4 regions of the Mesorhizobium sp. WSM4845 genome follow, and region 3 is predicted to be linked to each of the others. Evidence: predicted binding sites of a transcription regulator. Region 3 holds the regulator's gene; each other region holds the start of a gene.

Evidence for each region. The regulator PhoB, encoded in region 3, activates phosphate uptake and scavenging genes when phosphate is short. The targets are predictions, from matches to a motif close to TGTCATNNANCTGTCAT.
Region 1: a site for PhoB is predicted at 1,445-1,461, ahead of olsB (l-ornithine N(alpha)-acyltransferase). Genes of this name have one in related genera too.
Region 2: a site for PhoB is predicted at 1,291-1,307, ahead of AC0L2C_RS19910 (RNA degradosome polyphosphate kinase). Genes of this name have one in related genera too.
Region 4: a site for PhoB is predicted at 2,676-2,692, ahead of AC0L2C_RS23160 (esterase-like activity of phytase family protein). Genes of this name have one in related genera too.

What each region holds. Positions count from the first base shown of each region.
Region 1 covers NZ_JBVVQA010000009.1:118,970-123,535, reverse strand. The annotation lists gene AC0L2C_RS13125 (response regulator) at 1-1,347, shown strand, start outside; gene olsB (l-ornithine N(alpha)-acyltransferase) at 1,525-2,400, shown strand; gene AC0L2C_RS13115 (trimeric intracellular cation channel family protein) at 2,494-3,126, opposite strand; gene grpE (nucleotide exchange factor GrpE) at 3,246-3,881, opposite strand; gene AC0L2C_RS13105 (hypothetical protein) at 4,121-4,354, shown strand; gene AC0L2C_RS13100 (fatty acid desaturase) at 4,489-4,566, shown strand, end outside.
Region 2 covers NZ_JBVVQA010000017.1:76,716-81,281, forward strand. The annotation lists gene AC0L2C_RS19900 (FAD-dependent monooxygenase) at 1-890, opposite strand, end outside; gene AC0L2C_RS19905 (zinc-finger domain-containing protein) at 906-1,151, opposite strand; gene AC0L2C_RS19910 (RNA degradosome polyphosphate kinase) at 1,469-3,670, shown strand; gene ppx (exopolyphosphatase) at 3,670-4,566, shown strand, end outside.
Region 3 covers NZ_JBVVQA010000014.1:80,246-84,811, reverse strand. The annotation lists gene pstB (phosphate ABC transporter ATP-binding protein PstB) at 1-650, shown strand, start outside; gene phoU (phosphate signaling complex protein PhoU) at 686-1,393, shown strand; gene phoB (phosphate regulon transcriptional regulator PhoB) at 1,410-2,099, shown strand; gene AC0L2C_RS17455 (hypothetical protein) at 2,279-2,530, shown strand; gene AC0L2C_RS17450 (hypothetical protein) at 2,673-3,056, shown strand; gene AC0L2C_RS17445 (ROK family protein) at 3,292-4,539, opposite strand.
Region 4 covers NZ_JBVVQA010000022.1:69,491-74,056, reverse strand. The annotation lists partial or broken gene AC0L2C_RS23165 (glycoside hydrolase family 25 protein) at 57-234, opposite strand; gene AC0L2C_RS23160 (esterase-like activity of phytase family protein) at 418-2,616, opposite strand; gene AC0L2C_RS23155 (glycoside hydrolase family 25 protein) at 2,767-3,774, opposite strand; gene AC0L2C_RS23150 (hypothetical protein) at 3,994-4,242, opposite strand; gene AC0L2C_RS23145 (GFA family protein) at 4,364-4,566, opposite strand, start outside.

The DNA.
Region 1 (4,566 bases), on a different contig from region 3:
AAGATCGAGGCCGGCCGCTTCGATCCCGAACCGCAGCCAATGTCGGTGCGCGAGATCGCCGACAACATCGTGGAACTCCTGGCGGCGCGTGCCTTCGCCAAGAACATCGGCCTTGGCTGCCATGTCGAACCCGACGTGCCGCAGATGATATCAGCCGATCCTGGAAGAGTCAGGCAGGTGCTGCTCAACCTCATCGGCAACGCCATCAAGTTCACCGACAGCGGCGGCGTGTTGGTGAGCATCGCTCGTGCCCGCACCGAAACCACCGACCGCATAGGCTTCACCGTCACCGACACCGGTCCCGGCCTGCACGAGGACGACCTGGAGCGCATCTTCGAGGAATTCGAACAGGCTGACGGCACGTCGACTCGCGCGCATGGCGGCGCCGGGCTCGGTCTTGCCATCTCCAGGCGCTTGGTGATCGCCATGGGCGGCACGATCTCGGTGTCGAGCCAGCTCGGCCAGGGTTCGGAATTCGTCTTCGAAATCCCTGCAATATCGGCCACCGAGCCGCCGCAGAGCCGTCGGGATGTGCTGTCAGGGCGGCGCGCCGTGATCCTGTCGAAGAACGCCATCGAGACCGACGCCATCGCCCGCACCATCCGCGCCAATGGCGGCAAGGTCGATCTGGCCACCACCGCCGCCCAGGCAGCGTCCTTCGCCGAAGGCTGCGACGCGCTTTTGGTCGATGCGGCCATGGAGGAAGGCGACGGCAGGTTGCTCAAGCGCCTTCGCCAGAGCGGCTTTGCCGATTGCGAGGCGATCACACTGATCGCGCCAACCGACCGCGGCATGCTGGGCGAGTTCCGCGCCAGCGGCTACGCCACCTTTCTGGCAAGGCCGGTGCGTGGCGAAACGTTGCTTCGCGTGCTTTTGACCAGCAGCGTGCCTGCCCTCACCCAGCCGCAGCCGGAAAAGCGCGGCGCACCAACCGCCCGCGCCATTGGCGGCCGGCGGCGGGGCCTGTCCGTGCTGATCGCCGAGGATAACGACATCAACGCCATGCTTGCCCGTGCCACGCTGCTAAAGGCCGGGCATCGCGTGAAACTGGTCGGCAACGGCAAGGCCGCCGTCGAGGCCATCACCGGCACCGACCACAAGTACCGCTTCGACGTGGTGCTGATGGACCTGCACATGCCTGTCATGGACGGGCTGGACGCGATCGCCGCCATCCGCCGGCACGAGGAGGAAACCGCCGTGTCGCCGGTTCCGATCATGGTGCTGTCGGCGGACAGTCAGGAAACGACCCGCCACGCAGTGCTCGCCCATGGCGCCAGCGGCTTCGTCACCAAGCCGCTCGACCCCGACGCGCTTGTCCATGCGGTCGAGGGTCACGTGGCCGCTTGATCCGCCGGCTGTCCTTGCCTGGCTTACCTGCAGAACATAGCCGGTTGAAGGGTTGACCAGCCGACGAAGTATTGCCGGCAGGGCCGTATCACGGTACTGTCACAATCCTGTTGCACCTACGCCGTATCCCCGTGCCAAGAGGGATGGCTCGAAGGAGAATCACTCGTGCATACAGTTATGCCGGAATGTGACGCTCGGCCGAACGCCAGGGGTGCTTTGCTCACCGGGCGCAACGTCGATGCTGTCATAAAAGGCGAAGCGCTTGGCCGTATCGGCAACCTCGAAGTGCGGCTCGCACGCAACGAGGCCGAGATCGCCGCCGCGCAGGAAGTGCGCTACCGGGTGTTCTATGACGAGCTCGGCGCCAGGAAAACCCTGTTTCAGGTGCAGGACCGCCGCGACGCCGACCATTTTGATCCGCTCTGTGATCATCTGCTCGTCTTCGACACCTCGCTGTCCGGTCCCGAGCATCGCCGCATTGTCGGCACCTACCGCCTGTTGCGGCAGGAGATCGCGGCAGCGGCCGGCGGCTTCTATTCCGAGGGCGAGTTTGAGCTGACCAATCTTATGGCCCGCCATCCCGGCCAGCGTTTCCTCGAGCTCGGCCGCTCCTGCGTCTTGCCGGAATACCGCTCGAAGCGCACCATCGAGGCGCTCTGGCAAGGTATCTGGGCCTATATCAACCATTATGGGATCGGCGTGATGACCGGTTGCGCCTCGTTCCCCGGCACCGTGCCGGCGGCACACGCCGAAGCGCTGACCTATCTCGCCCATCACTGCCGGACGAATTCGGCCTGGGACGTGCGCGCCGTCGCCGGCCGCTACTGTTCCATGGATTTGATGCCGATCGAGGCGGTCAACGCCAAGGCCGCGATCGCGGCGATGCCGCCGCTGGTCAAGGGCTATCTGCGCGTCGGCGCGCGCATCGGCGACGGCTGCGTCATCGACCGCGAATTCTCGACGGTCGACGTGTTCGTGGTGATGCCGGTCAAGGAGATCGGCGCCCGCTACGTCAGCTATTATGGCGGGGAAGCCCAGCGCTTCGCCGCCTGAGATTCCAATGAATAGCGAATAGGGAGTAGCGAGTAGCGGGAGTTCCGCCAATTCGCTGCGGATCGTTCTCCCTATTCGCTACTCGCCCTCATTTCACGGAATATCTTCCGGCCGCCGGCCGGGCCGGCTCTTGTAGGACGGAAAGGCCCAGCCGAACTTAAGCGCGCCGCCACGCACGCAGAAAGCGGCTATGAAGCCCACCAGGCCCGAGGCGAGCGGCGGCAGTCCGGCGAGATCGCCTGTTGTAAACAGGATGGCGCCCGCAAGGGCGGCGGTGACATAGATTTCTGGTCTCAAGAGCACCGAAGCCTCACCGGCCAGCAGGTCGCGCAAGATCCCGCCGAACGTGGCGGTGAGCACGCCGGTAACAACGGACACGACCGGCGAGCCGGTGATGGCCAGGCCCTTGGCGGCACCCATCACCGAAAACGCGGCGAGGCCGACGGCGTCGAGCCAGAGCAGTAATTTCCAGCGGGATTCGAGACGGTGCGCCCCGAAAAAGACAAGCATCGCCACCACCGCGCAGATCAGCACATAGCCAGAGTTGGTAACCCAGAAGACCGGCAGATTGAGGATGACGTCACGAAACGTGCCACCGCCGATGCCGGTGACGCTGGCCAGGAACAAAAAGCCGATGATGTCGAGTTGCTTGCGCGAAGCGGCCAGCGCACCGGTCGCCGCGAAGACGGCGACACCGGCATAGTCGAGAAGCTCGATCGGGTTCAAGGGCATAGCGGAGTAGGAGAGCGGGTGAATAGGGATGTATGAATAGCACGAAGCCGTACGATTGGTACGGCTCCTTTACCCTACTGCCCCTACTGCTCCTACTGCCCTATTCCCTTAACTTACGCATCCTTCTCAGCTTGCTCATTCACCGGCCCTGGCTCGACCGGCGCTTCGCTTGCCACATGCTTGGGACCGCCCTTGGCAACGCCGACCATGGCCGGCCGCAACACCCGCTCACCGATCGAATAGCCTGGCTGCACGACCTGGACCACCGTGTTGGCCGGCACCTCCGGATTGGGCACCTCGAACATCGCCTGATGGAAATTCGGGTCGAATTTCTCGCCTTCCGGCTCGAGCTTCTTCACTCCGTGCCGCTCGAGCGCCGATAGCATGGCGCGCTCGGTGAGCTCGACGCCCTCGATCAGTGACTTCAAACCGGCATCACCCGACGCCTTGGACTCAGCCGGGATCGCATCCAGTGCGCGGCGCAGATTGTCCGATACCGACAGCATGTCACGGGCGAAATTGGCAACCGCATAGGCGCGTGCATCGTGCACGTCACGGGCGGTACGGCGGCGCAGATTCTCCATCTCGGCTGCGACGCGGAGCGCGCGGTCCTTCAACTCGTCGTTTTCCTTCAGCAGCCGCACAAGCGCTTCATAGTCGCCGTCGGCGCTGCCTTGCGTGTGTTCGGTGGCAGCCCCGGCCGTCTCGGCCTCATCGGGCGCGCGTTCGTCTTTTGCCTGGTCGCTCATCGCCGTTTCCCGTCATTTCAAATGATGTGGATTTTGTGCCCGATATCGAGGTTTGGCGGCCAAAAATCAAGGGGCAAGCGATACTGGACGGGCCGCTCGCGCTTTTGACGACGCATCATGGAGACCTTTCGATATTAATTCAAATTTTACTGTAACCACCGGCTTTGCTTGCCAAGATGCTGCGATGGGGGAACCATTCGTCTGCTGGAAGAGTTTCGAAACCGACACAGGATTTTGAGATGGCGACCCGCAACGACGGCGACCGTAAGAATGGCGTCCCCAACGATGACGAAAGACGTGAAAGGCTGGCGGCCGGCATCAGGCGCCAGTTCGGCACCGAGGCAACGATGCACTTTCTGCGCGCGTTGCCGGCGTTCCGGACGGAGAACGACATTCCCGATCGTTTCAGGGAATTGCTTGACCGCCTGGACGGCATCGAAAGCAGCGTAGCCGCCGGTGGCAACCGGCGATAGACAACACACACGCCTGTCGCTGCGCGCCATTGGCATGCCTTTTGCCGCAGCTTGCGCGTCGCGCGACAATTACCCGCAGTAACTTTGCGTGATGCCTGGCTTGCGGCGACGAAATGGTCCGTCTATGCTTCCTGATGAACATGATTTCCCCCGAAGCTGTAGCGAACAGTAAGCGTGCCTGGTTGAAGATCCTGGCGCGCTACAAGAAACCT
Region 2 (4,566 bases), on a different contig from region 3:
GGCGTCGTCCATGGCTGTGCCTGGTCGACCGTATGGATCGGCCACGCGGTCCACGGGCCGGCATCCTCGGCAAGCCGGGCCAGCGCTGCCGCCGTGCCACGCATGGCGCCGAGGAGGATATTGGCGTCGGCGTGGCCCGACCAGCGCTCGGCGATGATCTCGCCCCTGGTGAAGGCAGCCAGGTTGAACGCCATGCCGTTGCTGACTGGATAGGCGACGAGGTGGAAGCCGGGATGCAGGAAGGTAGTCACGCAATTGGCGGCGCCGACCTCCGCGAGGGCTTCTCCTGCGACACTGTCTGCACTGATCGTAGCGCGCCAGGCAAGCTCGCCCGAAAACCGGCTTTTGGCCGCAAACCCGCCAAAAGCTCGAATCGCCGACCAGACGCCGTCGGCGCCGATCAGCAGAAAGCTGCCGGCTTCGACTGTCTTGCCGGCAATCTCGACTGTAGCCGTGGCATGGCGCGGTCCTGTGGCGATGCCGCCGACGCGCGCGCCGGTGACGAGACTGATGTCCGGCTGTTCGGCAAGGCGCGCCATCAGTGCGTCTTGCAGATCAGCCCGATGAGCGACGAGATAAGGCGCCTGCCAGCGCCTTTCGGCCGCTTCGCCAAGCGGCACCCGCGCCAGCTCACGCAGCGTGGCGGCGTCCTTGAGCACGACCGCTTCCGGCCGCACCGCCGCCGGCAACAGCCGGTCGAGCACGCCGAGCTGGCGAAGGATGCGCGTCGCGTTGGGTGAGAGCTGGATGCCGGCGCCGGCCGCTTCGAGGCGCGGCGCCTGTTCGAACAGCCGCACCAGATAGCCGCGCTCTGAAAACGCCAGTGCCGCGGTCAGTCCGGCGACGCCGGCTCCGGCGATAACGACCTGCCCGGACCGGGTGTCGTCCATCGGATGGTGTGCGCGTCAGGCGGCCTGGTGGATATAGAGGCATCCGGCAGGCTGCGTTTCCGTCGCCTTCAGCTTTGGCAAATAGCGATAAAGCGTCGAGCAATAGGGGCAGACCTTTTCATTGTCGTCGCCCATGTCGAGAAACACATGCGGATGGTCGAAAGGCGGGTTGGCGCCGGTGCACATGAATTCCTTGACGCCGATGTCAATCGCCGCATAACCCGCATCGTTCTGGAAATGGGGAATGGAACCGCCTGCCATCGTCGTCTCCTATATTTGCCGCATGACCCCGGATCATGTGCAAAATCAAAATTCCACCGCGTCCTTTGCGCGTCCACAGGACGCGCCGCGCTGTACCTGGATTGCATCTGGATCATAAGCAGTCTCTTTGCAAGATCGATGAAATCAAACTGTCGTAAAAGCCTGTCACAGGATAAGCTAAGCCGGTTAAGGCATGGCCCCCAAACCGAATTCGGTTTTGCTGGGGATCATGCGTAGCTTAAGTGGCGGGAGCGTCCTTTTGCGCGTCCGCAAAGACGCGCGACGCTGTGGCCAACGGGTGCGAAACGAGCAGGACCATGAACGAACTAAAGCCGGTGCAGAGCGAATTCACCACTGTCGAGGTGGCGACCCCAGAGGGCGGCAACCCGGACCGGTTCGTCAACCGCGAGTTTTCCTGGCTGCAATTCAACCGCCGCGTCCTCGAGGAATCGCTGAACGCCAACCATCCGCTGCTCGAGCGGGTCCGCTTCCTGTCGATTTCGGCCGCCAATCTCGACGAGTTCTTCATGGTCCGTGTCGCCGGTCTCGCCGGCCAGGTTCGCGAAGGCATCACGCTGAAGAGCGCGGACGGCCGCACCCCCGAACAACAGCTGGAACAATTGCTGCGCGAGGTCGAGCGCCTGCAGGAGGACCAGCAGAACAGCCTTTCCGCTCTGATGCTGCTGCTCGACAAGGAAGGCATCGAGAGCATCAGCCGCGATGGGCTGACCAAGGACGAGAAGACCTGGCTCGAGGATCATTTCCAGGAGCAGGTGTTTCCGGTGCTCACACCGCTGTCGATCGACCCGGCGCATCCGTTCCCGTTCATTCCCAATCTCGGCTTCTCGATGGCGCTGCAACTGCGCCACCGCAGGAATGGCGAGGAGATGAGCGCGCTGTTGCGTCTGCCCGTGGCGCTGAAGCGCTTCATCCGCTTGCCTGACCGCAAGCATCATGTCCGCTTCATTCCGCTGGAAGAAGCGGTCGGCCTCTATATCGGCAAGCTGTTCCCCGGCTACGAGGTCAAGGGCTCCGGTACGTTCCGCATCATCCGCGACAGTGACATCGAGGTCGAGGAGGAGTCGGAGGATCTCGTGCGCCTGTTCGAGACGGCGCTGAAACGTCGTCGTCGCGGCTCGGTCATCCGCATCGAATTCGACAAGCTGATGCCGGCCGAACTGCGCGAGTTCGTCGCCGGCGAGCTTGGCGTCTCGTCGAGCCGGATCAGCGTGCTCACTGGTCCGCTGGCGCTCAGCCAGATTTCCGAGATCGTCGCCATCGCCCGCGACGATCTCAAATTCAAGCCTTACAATCCGCGCTTTCCCGAACGCATCCGCGAGCACGGCGGCGACTGTTTCGCCGCCATCCGCGAGAAGGACATCATCGTTCATCACCCCTACGAATCCTTCGACGTGGTGGTGCAGTTCCTGCGCCAGGCGATGGCCGATCCGGAAGTGGTGGCGATCAAGCAGACGCTCTATCGCACCTCGAACGACAGCCCGATCGTGCGCGCTTTGGTCGACGCGGCGGAGGCCGGCAAGTCGGTGACCGCGCTGGTCGAGCTCAAGGCGCGTTTCGACGAGGAAGCCAACATCCGCTGGGCGCGCGACCTCGAGCGCGCCGGCGTTCAGGTCGTGTTCGGCTTCCTCGAACTGAAGACCCACGCGAAAATGTCGCTGGTGGTGCGGCGCGAGGACGGCAAGCTGCGCAACTATGTGCATCTCGGCACCGGCAACTACCATCCGGTCACCGCGCGCATCTACACCGACCTGTCCTTCTTCACCACCGCTCCGACAATCGCCCGCGATGTCGCCCAACTGTTCAATTTTATCACCGGCTACGCCGAGCCGACCGAGGAGATGCGGCTGGCCATCTCGCCGTTCACGCTGCGCAAGCGCATCCTCAAGCACATTTCGGACGAGATTGGCCATGCGCTGGAGGGCAGGCCGGCCCGCATCTGGATGAAGATGAATTCGCTGGTCGACCCGATCATCATCGACGCGCTCTATGACGCCAGCCGCGCCGGCGTCGAGATCGATCTCGTCGTGCGCGGCATCTGCTGCCTGAGGCCTCAAGTGCCGGGCCTGTCGGAAAACATAAGGGTAAAGTCGATCGTCGGCCGCTTCCTCGAGCACAGCCGAATCTATTGTTTCGGCAACGGCCATGGACTGCCGTCGGACGGGGCGATCGTCTACATCTCATCGGCCGATTTGATGCCGCGCAATCTCGACCGCCGCGTCGAAACCATGGTGCCGATCACCAATCCAACAGTGCATGAACAAGTCCTCGGCCAGATCATGCTGGGCAACATCATGGACAACCAGCAAAGTTTCGACGTATTGGCTGACGGAACCTCCCGGCGCGCCACGCTCGAGGAGGGCGAGGAACCGTTCAACGCGCAGGAATATTTCATGACCAATCCGAGTCTTTCCGGACGCGGCGATGCGCTGAAATCGCATGCGCCCAAGCGCATCGCGCAGTTCAAGCGCCGCAAGAAAAACGCCACAGCGACCGGCTGATGATTTCAACGTCCCAGGGCCGGCTTCAGGACCGCCGACCGCTGTCCATCATCGACATCGGGTCGAACTCGATCCGGCTTGTCGTCTATGAGGGGCTGGCGCGCTCGCCGACCACGCTGTTCAACGAAAAGATGCTGGCCGGCCTCGGTCGCGGCATCGTCTCGACGGGAAAGCTCGATCCGGAGGCGGTGACCCGTTCGATGGAGGAGTTTCGGCGTTTCCGCGCGCTGTCCGAGCAGGCCGGCGCCGAGCATATGTATGTGCTGGCGACTGCCGCCGCCCGCGAGGCGGTCAACGGCCCCGATTTCATCCACCGCGCCGAAGATGTGCTCAAGACCGAGGTCCAGGTGCTGAGCGGGCGCCAGGAAGCCCACTATTCCGCGCTTGGCGTCATTTCCGGCTTCCACCCGGCCAACGGCATAGCCGGCGACCTCGGCGGCGGCAGCCTCGAACTGGTCGACGTCGATGGCGAGGCAATCGGCGACGGCATCACGCTGCCGCTGGGCGGCCTGCGCCTGCAGGACATGGCCAAGAACTCGCTGGCCCAGGCGGCAAAGATAGCGCGCGACGAGCTCGCGAAGGCAAAGCTGCTGAAAGGCGGGCAGGGCAGGCCGTTCTATGCCGTCGGCGGCACCTGGCGAAACCTCGCCCGGCTGTACATGGAAATGACCAGCTATCCGCTGAGTGTCATGCATCACTACGAGATCGGCATCGACAGCGCTGCGAATTTCCTCAAGCAGGTCGCCAAGGGTGACATCGAGAAAGTAAAGGGCATCGAAGGAGTCTCGAAGAACCGCCGCTCGCTGCTGCCTTATGGCGCCATCGTGCTGCAGGAGATCATGGCGGCGATGCAGCCGTCCAAGATCATCGTCTCGGCACTTGGCGTGCGCGAGGGC
Region 3 (4,566 bases):
GGCCATCGGGCTGCGGCAAGTCGACGTTCCTGCGTTGCCTGAACCGAATGAACGACACCATCGATATCGCGCGGGTGAGCGGCAAGATCACGCTCGACGGCGAGGACGTCTACGATCCGAAAATCGATGTCGTCGAGCTGCGAGCTCGCGTCGGCATGGTATTCCAGAAGCCGAACCCGTTTCCGAAGTCGATCTACGAAAACGTCGCCTACGGTCCGCGCATCCACGGCCTGGCCAGGAGCAAGGCCGAGTTGGACGGCATCGTCGAATCGAGCCTGAAGAAGGCCGGCCTGTTTAACGAGGTCAAGGATCGCCTACTCGAGTCGGGAACCGGTCTGTCCGGCGGACAGCAGCAGCGTCTTTGCATTGCGCGCGCCATCGCCGTGTCGCCGGAAGTGATCCTGATGGACGAGCCCTGTTCGGCGCTCGATCCAATCGCCACCGCCCGCGTCGAGGAACTGATCGACGAACTGCGCCAGAATTATACGATCGTCATCGTCACCCATTCGATGCAGCAGGCGGCGCGCGTGTCGCAACGCACGGCGATGTTCCATCTCGGGTATCTGGTCGAGGAGGGCGCGACCGACAAGATGTTCACCAACCCCGACGACAAGCGCACCCAGGACTACATCACCGGCCGGTTCGGCTGAGCGGTCCGGCGAATTTCGAACACGAGGACAGCACCATGGGTGAACACACCGTCGCATCTTTCGACGAGGAACTGGAGCACATCGACCGGCTGATCCGCGACATGGACGAGCTCGCCGCCGCAATGGTCGCGGCCTCGATCCGCGCGTTGCTTGCGTCGGACAATGCGATGGCGCAGCGCGTCGTCTCGGACGACGCCATCATGGATGCGCGGCAGCGCGAACTCGACGACAGCGCCATCACGCTGATCGCCAAACGGCAGCCGATGGCGCAGGATCTGCGCGCCGTGGTTGGCGCAATCCGCATGGCCGGCGATCTCGAGCGCATCGGCGATCTGGCCAAGAACATAGCCAAGCGGGTCAGCGCAGTCGGGCAGAGCGCGACGCCGCGGAATCTGTCGCACGGTATCGATGCGATGGCGGATCTCGTTCTTGTGCAGCTGCGCGGCGTGGTTGAGCACTATGTGTCGCGCGATGCCGGCGCGTTGAAGGAACTGCGCGCCGACGACCAGAAGATCGACGTGAAATACACGGCGGTTTTTCGCGAGCTCCTGACCTACATGATGGAGGACCCACGCAACATCACCGCCTGCACGCACCTTCTGTTCTGCGCCAAGAATCTCGAGCGTATCGGCGATCATGTCACCAACATCGCCGAAAACGCCTATTTTGTCGTGACCGGGCAGCAATTGCCGGCGGATCGCCCGAAGCTCGACGAAACGACGATGTCGGCGCTGGCGACATGACAGGAGTAACCGGCCGATGATCGCGCCGCGCATCATGGTGGTGGAGGATGAAGAGCCGCTGGGCGTCCTCCTCCGTTACAATCTTGAATCCGAAGGCTATCAGGTCGAGGTGGTGACGCGCGGCGACGAGGCCGAAATCCGGCTGCAGGAAAACGTGCCCGATCTTTTGGTGCTCGACTGGATGGTGCCGGCGGTTTCCGGCATCGAGCTTTGCCGGCGCCTTCGGGTGCGCCCCGAAACCGAGCGGCTGCCGATCATCATGCTGACCGCGCGCGGCGAGGAGAGCGACCGGGTGCGCGGCCTTTCGACCGGAGCCGACGACTATCTGGTCAAGCCGTTCTCGACACCGGAATTCATGGCCAGAGTCAAGGCGCTGCTGCGCCGCGCCAAGCCCGAAGTGCTGTCCAGCGTGCTCAAGGTCGGCGACATCATGCTCGATCGTGAATCGCACAGGGTCTATCGCAAGAAGAGCGAGATCCGGCTCGGGCCGACCGAATTCCGGCTGCTCGAATTCATGATGCGCCACCCCGGCCGGGTCTTCTCGCGCAGCCAGTTGCTCGACAATGTCTGGGGCGAGACGATCTACATCGACGAGCGCACGGTGGACGTCCATGTCGGCCGGTTGCGCAAGGCGGTCAACAATGGTCGCATGCCCGATGTCATCCGCACCATCCGCGGCGCGGGCTATGCGATCAGGGAAGACTAGGTCGTGAACTCATAAATTCGGCATGACCGGCATGGGTGGAAAGCGGAACCGCGGCGACATACAGTAGTGGCCATGATGGTCCGCAAGCCGAGCCTCATCGAAATGGCAGTCCTAGCATCTCTTTGCGTTTTCCTCCTGTTGCTCGTCCTTGACTATCTCGAAGCTTCGAAGGCGGCCGCATGCTGGCCACCACCGGCTGCGCAGCGGTGCTATCCTTGGGGAATGACGGAGGGACCGAGGAGGGCGGCTCCTGGAACTATGCGAACAAGGAAATCTATCTGAGATCAGCATTGGTCCGGGTTGGTATCCCCGCAATGGCTATTTTGTCGCCCTTCGCTATGCGGGGTATTTGGACCGGACTGGTTGCCATCGCTATCATACTTGCCGCAGGATTCTACAGCGCGGAATGGATGACCGGGTTCTTGCTATAGCGACCTCCTAGCGAGATCAGATTCCGCCTCAATATGAAAGCCTCAGTCGGAAAGCGATCCATTGCGGACGCTTTCCGACTTGGAATACCTTCCCTTCGCAATCATCCTAATCACAAAGGCAACTTGCACCGGTGGAGTTCGGATGACGCGAGGTTTAATTCTTCTTGCATGGATTGTCGTCGGAGCGTGGACTAGTTCGGCATTAGCTCAAGATGCCACCGAGAAAACCTTTCCCCACGACATCACGCTTAGCGATGTAGCTCCCTTGAAGCTTGCAATCCGGAAGCACCTTGCCATCTCGACGGAACCAATAGTGTGGATCGCGATGGCTCGCATAGGAGAAAGTGGGGGTGTCTACCTTTGTGGGCTTACGAATGGTGGCAGCGTGTCGACCTCCATTCTCTTCTTTGCGCATAAGACAGATGGGGCTGTCGAAGTCGAAGAAATTGATAGTGACTCCAAAATCGATGGCAGGGCCAAAAAGCTTTGCGACACTCACGGCTTCCGCACCCCTATCCCCGGCTGAACCTCCGCAACCTTTAAGGACAGCTTCCCATTTCACCCATCTTGGTCATCCCCGCATTTATGAGTTCACGGCCTAGCTGATGGTTCAGGTGATGCCGGCCTGCGAACGGCTGATACCTGCGCTTCCGGTGCTGACGTACCCAAAAGTACGCTCCGCTCCGGTTCTCGGAACCCACCATTCTCGACTCGGCCTGACCTGAATCTCAACACACCCCAAGTCGCGACCCGGGAATCCTTCAAGCCACGTTCTTTCCGACCGAGCCGGCTCGTGCCTGGATGCTCGGCGCGAAAATCTCCTGGTCGACGAAGCTTAGCGCCCGCATGGCGCAGCCTTCGCGGATCAGCGGCAACTCGTTCGGCTCGGTGTCGAAGGAAATCGAACCCGAATGCTGGCCGCCGGCGGTCTGGGCGATAGCCTCGCGCAGCGCCGGCTCGATCAGGTCGAAGGCGGCAGCGCTGGCGCCGACCATGGCCACGGGCGCCGGATCGATCAGCGCGAACAGGCTGCCGAGCCCGAAGCCGAGCGCCTCGCCGGCCTTGCGGTAGGCTTCGCGCTCCGGTCCGTCCATCTCGCGCGCCCGGGCCGCCAGTGCCCGCATCTCGGCGTCGCTGACATCGGCGACCGGCTCGGCGTTTTCGCTCAATTGCCTTGCATTGCGCCAGATGGCGTAGTTGCCGGCATAAGCCTCGACGCAGCCGCGCCGCCCGCAGCGGCAAAGCGCGCCGCCCGGCCGATGGATCATGTGGCCGAATTCGCCGCCCGAGGAGTGGGTGCCGGTGAACAGCTCGCCCTTCAGCACCAGCCCCATACCGATGCCGTGCGAGAGCAGGATGGCGATGAAATCGTCGCGGTAGCGATCCGGGTGGCGCCAGCGCAGCGCCACGGCCATCATGTTGCAGTCGTTCTCCATGATGGCCGGGATGCCGAACTCGCGTTCCAGAATGTCGGCGAAGGCGATGTTCGTCTGCGGCGTGATCGGCGACCACAACATGGCGCGCGCGTGGGAATCGGTGATGCCCTGGATCGCCAGCGCGATGCGGGCGACGCTTTGGACATCGAGGTCGGGATCTTCGAGCCGGCGCCGGACGATGGCGACACATTCGCCGATCAGCTCGTCGCGCGACATGGTCAGCGTGTCCAGCCGGCGCTGTTCCTCGGCGACCACTTGTCCGGCATAATCGATGACGGCGACCGACAGGAAATTCAGCGACAACACGACGGCCAACACCGCAGCGGCTTGCGGATTGAGGCTGAGGCCGACCTGCGGCCGGCCGCGTTTCAGCGAAACCGTCTCGCTCGCCTTGCTCTCGGCCAGGATGCCTTCCTGGATCAGGTCGGCAGAGATCGCGGATATGGTCGAATGGCTGAGGCCGGTGGTCGCGGCGATCTCGGTCCGCGACGGCTGGCCTGCCCGGCGCACGGCCGAAATCACCATCGCCCGGTTGCGCCGGCGCAGATCGTCATGACGGATTCCCACCGACATTTTTTGTTTCCTCCTCATCGCCGCGGC
Region 4 (4,566 bases), on a different contig from region 3:
GACTGCCAATGGCGGAGTGAGAACGTTTCCTTTTTCCTTGTTGAGGGAGGCACCCCCTACTGCGTCGGCCCCATCTGCCGTGCGCCGACCCAAAAGCGCCAAGCCCTCGTGGTCGTTGAACACGTCGACGTCGATGCGGCCCTTCACGCCGTGCGACAGGTCAGAATCGGAACACTGCCAGAACACCCATTTGCGGCCGGGATAGACTTTTGACGGGTGTGCCACCACCGCGCGACTGACATGCTGGCGGCTTGGCTTTCGCGGAAGCGCCGCGCATGTAGTCAACGAAAACAGCCGCAGCGAAGAGACGCTGCGGTCGTTGGTCGAATTGCCCGTCAGAGAAAAGTCGCGTAGCCGAAGCGACCCCACCCCGATCCGCTTCGCGGATCGACCCTCCCTCAAGGGGGAGGGAAACATTCAGTTCACGGCGCTGATGTTGCCCAGGCGTAAAAACAGGGTTTCGCCGGAAGAATCGTCGACGCCGTCATTGTCGGTGGCGACGAAGATGTCGCCGTTCTTGTCGATGGTGAAACCTTCGACCTTGTCGGCGACATAGCCGTTGCTGGCTGATTTCAGGTCGCCGACGATGTCGCGCACCAGCGTCTTTTCGACCAACGGCAGGTCGCCACCGAGCTTGGCCGGTTTGAAGGCGTCGAGCGCCACCGAATAGATGCGCTTCACCTTGGCCAGGTCGCCGATCTGGTTGTCGCGTTCGAGGATGTAGAGCTTGCCGTCATGCGTGGTGATCTCCGACAGGCCCATCCAGCCAGCTTCGGTCGCTTCGAGCGGGTAGCGCACCGCCGACCATTCCTTGGCCTTGGGCTTGTAGGCCAAGAGCTTGACCTGGCCCTTGGGGTCGTCGGCCCATTCGCGCTGGACAGCCATCACCAGCGTCAGGTCGTCGCCTTCGCCGATCGCGGTGATGCCTTCGAGACCGAAGCGGCTCTGGTGGGCGAGCAGTTCCGTCGGGAAGCCGATTTCCTGCTTGATCACGCCCTTGTCGTCGACGCGCAGGATGGCGTGCGGGACGAGCTTTGCCGGATCGCCTTCATTGGCCAGCCAGAAGCCGCCTTCACCGTCGGCGACAAGACCCTCGATGTCGAGCTTCTGTGCAGGATGGCCATCACGCGTGACGATGGTCTTGCCGCTGATCAGCGCCGGCGTCTGGGTGGCATCGATCGCGAAGATCGAAGGCGCGTTGGCGTAGAAAGAGTCCGAGGCAGCGAACAGCTTGCCGGCAGCGTCGCTGGCCGCGAGCGCCGAAAGCGCGCCCCAGCCGAGCGGCGTGCCGTCTGCCATGGGCTTTGCCGTGATCATCGGGTAAGTGGCGGGGCCTTCGGAGCGCTCGTAGATCATCACGTGCGAGCGGGCGAGCCCGTCCTCGACCAGGTCTGCCTCGTTGGCGGTGACCAAGAGATTGCGCGACGGGATCGCGACCAGGCCTTCGGGGCCGATGCCGGACGGCAGGATCTGGACGAACCCTGGCTCCGCACCCGTGTCCTTGTAGACGCCGACAACGGAGCCACGCTCCGAAGCGACGAAAATCAGCCTGTCCTCGCCGAACGTGCCGGTCTCGAGACCTTCCGGCTCGACGCCCTTCTTGTTGCGGTCGTCGGGATAATGGCCGGCATTGGCGACCTGGTACTCGAACGACGGACCGGATTCGTAGAGGACCTCGCCCTTCTTGCTGAAGATCGTGAAGCCGCGCGAGCCGCCCTTGTAGTCGCCTTCGTTGGCAACGACGAGGCGGTCGTTGTCGAGCCATTTCACGGCGTCGGGCTCGCGCGCGACGTTTTCGATCTTGCCATCGAACGACGAGGCACCGTTCTTCTTGGTGTCGATCTTGTCCAGCGTGGCAGAGCCTGCGGAAAAGTGCGTGACGATTGCGACGGTTTCGGCGTTGACGATGGCGATGTGGTTGTTTTCCTGCAGCGTGACCGCTATCTCGCCGGCCTCGTTGAAGGCGACGAATTCCGGCTCCGGATCTTCCCCAGCGACTTCGGCAATGCCCGCCAGGTTGACGGTCTTCATCGTCGCGCAATCAGGCTGGCCTTCGGCAAGCGTGAAAATCCTGAGGTCGCCCGCCGGCATCTGCGGAATTTCTCCGTCGTTCAGATCCTCGTCGCGCTCGTTCTCGATGGCGATGGCCAAAAACTTGCCGTCCTTGCTGAACGCCAGCGAGTCCGGTTGGCCGCCGAGGTCGCAAGTGCTTTCGATCGCCTTGGAGGCAAGGTCGATAACGGTGAGGTTGCCCGAAGGCCTGGCTTTGCTTTCCGACGTGTTGACGCCGGCCAGCACCTTGCCGCCGATGACCACAACCGAGGTCGGCTCGCCTGCTATCTTGACGATGCCGCCGGCCTTGGGCGCCTTGGGATCGGCGATGTCGATGAAGCCGACAGCACCGAGCGGGCTATCGGAATAAACCAGCGTCATGCCGTCTTCGCTCACCGTGATGATCTCGGACGAAGTCGGCGTGGTGTTCTCGACGATTCCCGGCAGGTTACCGGCGACTGCGAAGCTCGCGACCCGGTTGAACATCATGTCGGCATGGGCCGGCAGCGAAACCGAGGCAGCAAGCGCTGCCGTCAGGACGAAAAGCGCGGAATGGCGGGGCACGGGTGGCGTCTCCTGTTCGAATGGAAGCCACCTGATTGCGGGAACGACATTTCAATGCGATGACGGATCGATGACACTTCCGCGACAGGCGGCCAGGTCCGTCAATATTCACCTCATGCTGGCCTGCGAATGGGCGCTTTCCTCGGCCGCCTACTCCGCCTCGGCCACCATCTGCCGCCCGCCAGCCCAGTTCCGCCAGGCTCTCTCGTCGCCGTGGAAGACGTTGAGGTCGATGCGGCCCCTCACCCCATGCGACAGGCCGGAGCCGGAATACTGCCAGAACACCCATTTGCGGCCGGGATAGACCTTTGACGGGTGCTGTGCCACCGCGCGCAGCCAGAATGGATAGTCCAGAAATGCGCCTTTGAGATTGTCGCGGTAGAAATCAGGCGCGGTGTAGATGATGGGCCGCTGGCCGTAGTGGCGCTCGAGCTTGTCCATGAAGACCTGCATCTTCTCCAGCACCTTTTGCCGCGACGGCCGCCGCTTGCAGCTGGATTCGCCGTTCCACTCGACATCGATCACCGGCGGCAAGGCGCCCTCGACCCTCGGCACGTTGCGGATGAACCAGTCAGCCTGCTCACTAGCGGTGCGGCACCAGTAGAAGAAGTGATAGGCGCCGCGCTTGAGGCCGGCGGCGTCGGCATTGCGCCAGTTCTTCCTGAACATCGGGTCGAGGTGATCGCCGCCGTCGGTCGCCTTGATGTAGGCGAAGTTCGCGCCCTGCGCGCGCAGCTTCGCCCAGTTCACGTTGCCTTGCCAGCGCGAGACGTCGACGCCGTGAACGGCGAGGTGCCTGGGCGATGCCCTGCCGAAATTGATCGGCTTGGCGTCGCGGAAACGATAGCGCTGGACCGGCTCGGCGAGCATCGGTGCTGCCCGTGCCAGCCGCTTCGGCGCCACCAGGGCAATCGGCTCGAGGGGTGGCTCGATGCTTTCGGCAGGCTCCGGAGTGGCCATCGCCACAGTCTGCTCCGTCGCCTCCTCCTGCACGAAGTCGGGTTCGACATCGGCAGCGCCGACCGACGCCACCGGCCGCACAACCGAACTGGTCGTCTCGCTGGACGGCACTTGCAGCGCGTCGACGCCGGACGTGGACGTGCAGCCGGCAAGGCAAAGTGACGCGATCGAGAAGATGACGACGCCTGATAACCGCATCTGGACCTGTACGCAGAACACAACAGACCGAGGGCAAGACAACGCCGCCGGACAAACCAGTCCGGATTACTAACAAGAAATTACCAACAAAGTTTGAATCAAATTGTTAGGGCAGAGGGGCTGGGTAAGGCGCTCGCTCTATCACCGTAGCGGTGAGAGCCTGGAAACGCCGCAGGACCGAAGGCGCGCGAAGGATCGCCGACGCCTACAGGCCGCTGCTTAGCCGCACAACCATAGCTTGTGGCAGCTCTCGGCTACCATATGAGCGGGCGGGACGGAGCGGTCGGTGCCAAGGCGATTGGAGTTTGGGCGATCGGTGACGGGATTGACCGACGCATCGTCATCCCGGCGAACCTTTTCTTCAAGCAGCGAGCGAAGCTCGGCCGGCTGCACGCGGTCACGCTCCATCACCAGCTTGACCATCGGATCGCTCAAAAGCTCATCCAGGGTGTTAATTCTGTCATTCATCCGTCGCCTCCTTCGACTGCCGACCCGCAGGCAATAGATAGGCGGCAATGATGGCTCGCCAATGACGCTTTGCCGACTATCTCGTGTCCCGGACGAAAAAAATTTGGGCACGCCCTGCGCCTCAGTTGGGCGGGGGGGCGCCTTCATATTGCGGCAGTTCGTCGTCGAGTTGCACCCAAGGCTGCTTCGAGGCGGTCCAGATATGCATCTGCGGTTTGAACATGGAAGGATCGTCGAGCGAGCCGGAGGTGATGCCGATGATGCCGGCGGAGTCGCGCCGGGAAAACATCGTCGTGCCGCAGCCCGGGCAGAAGCCGCGCTTGA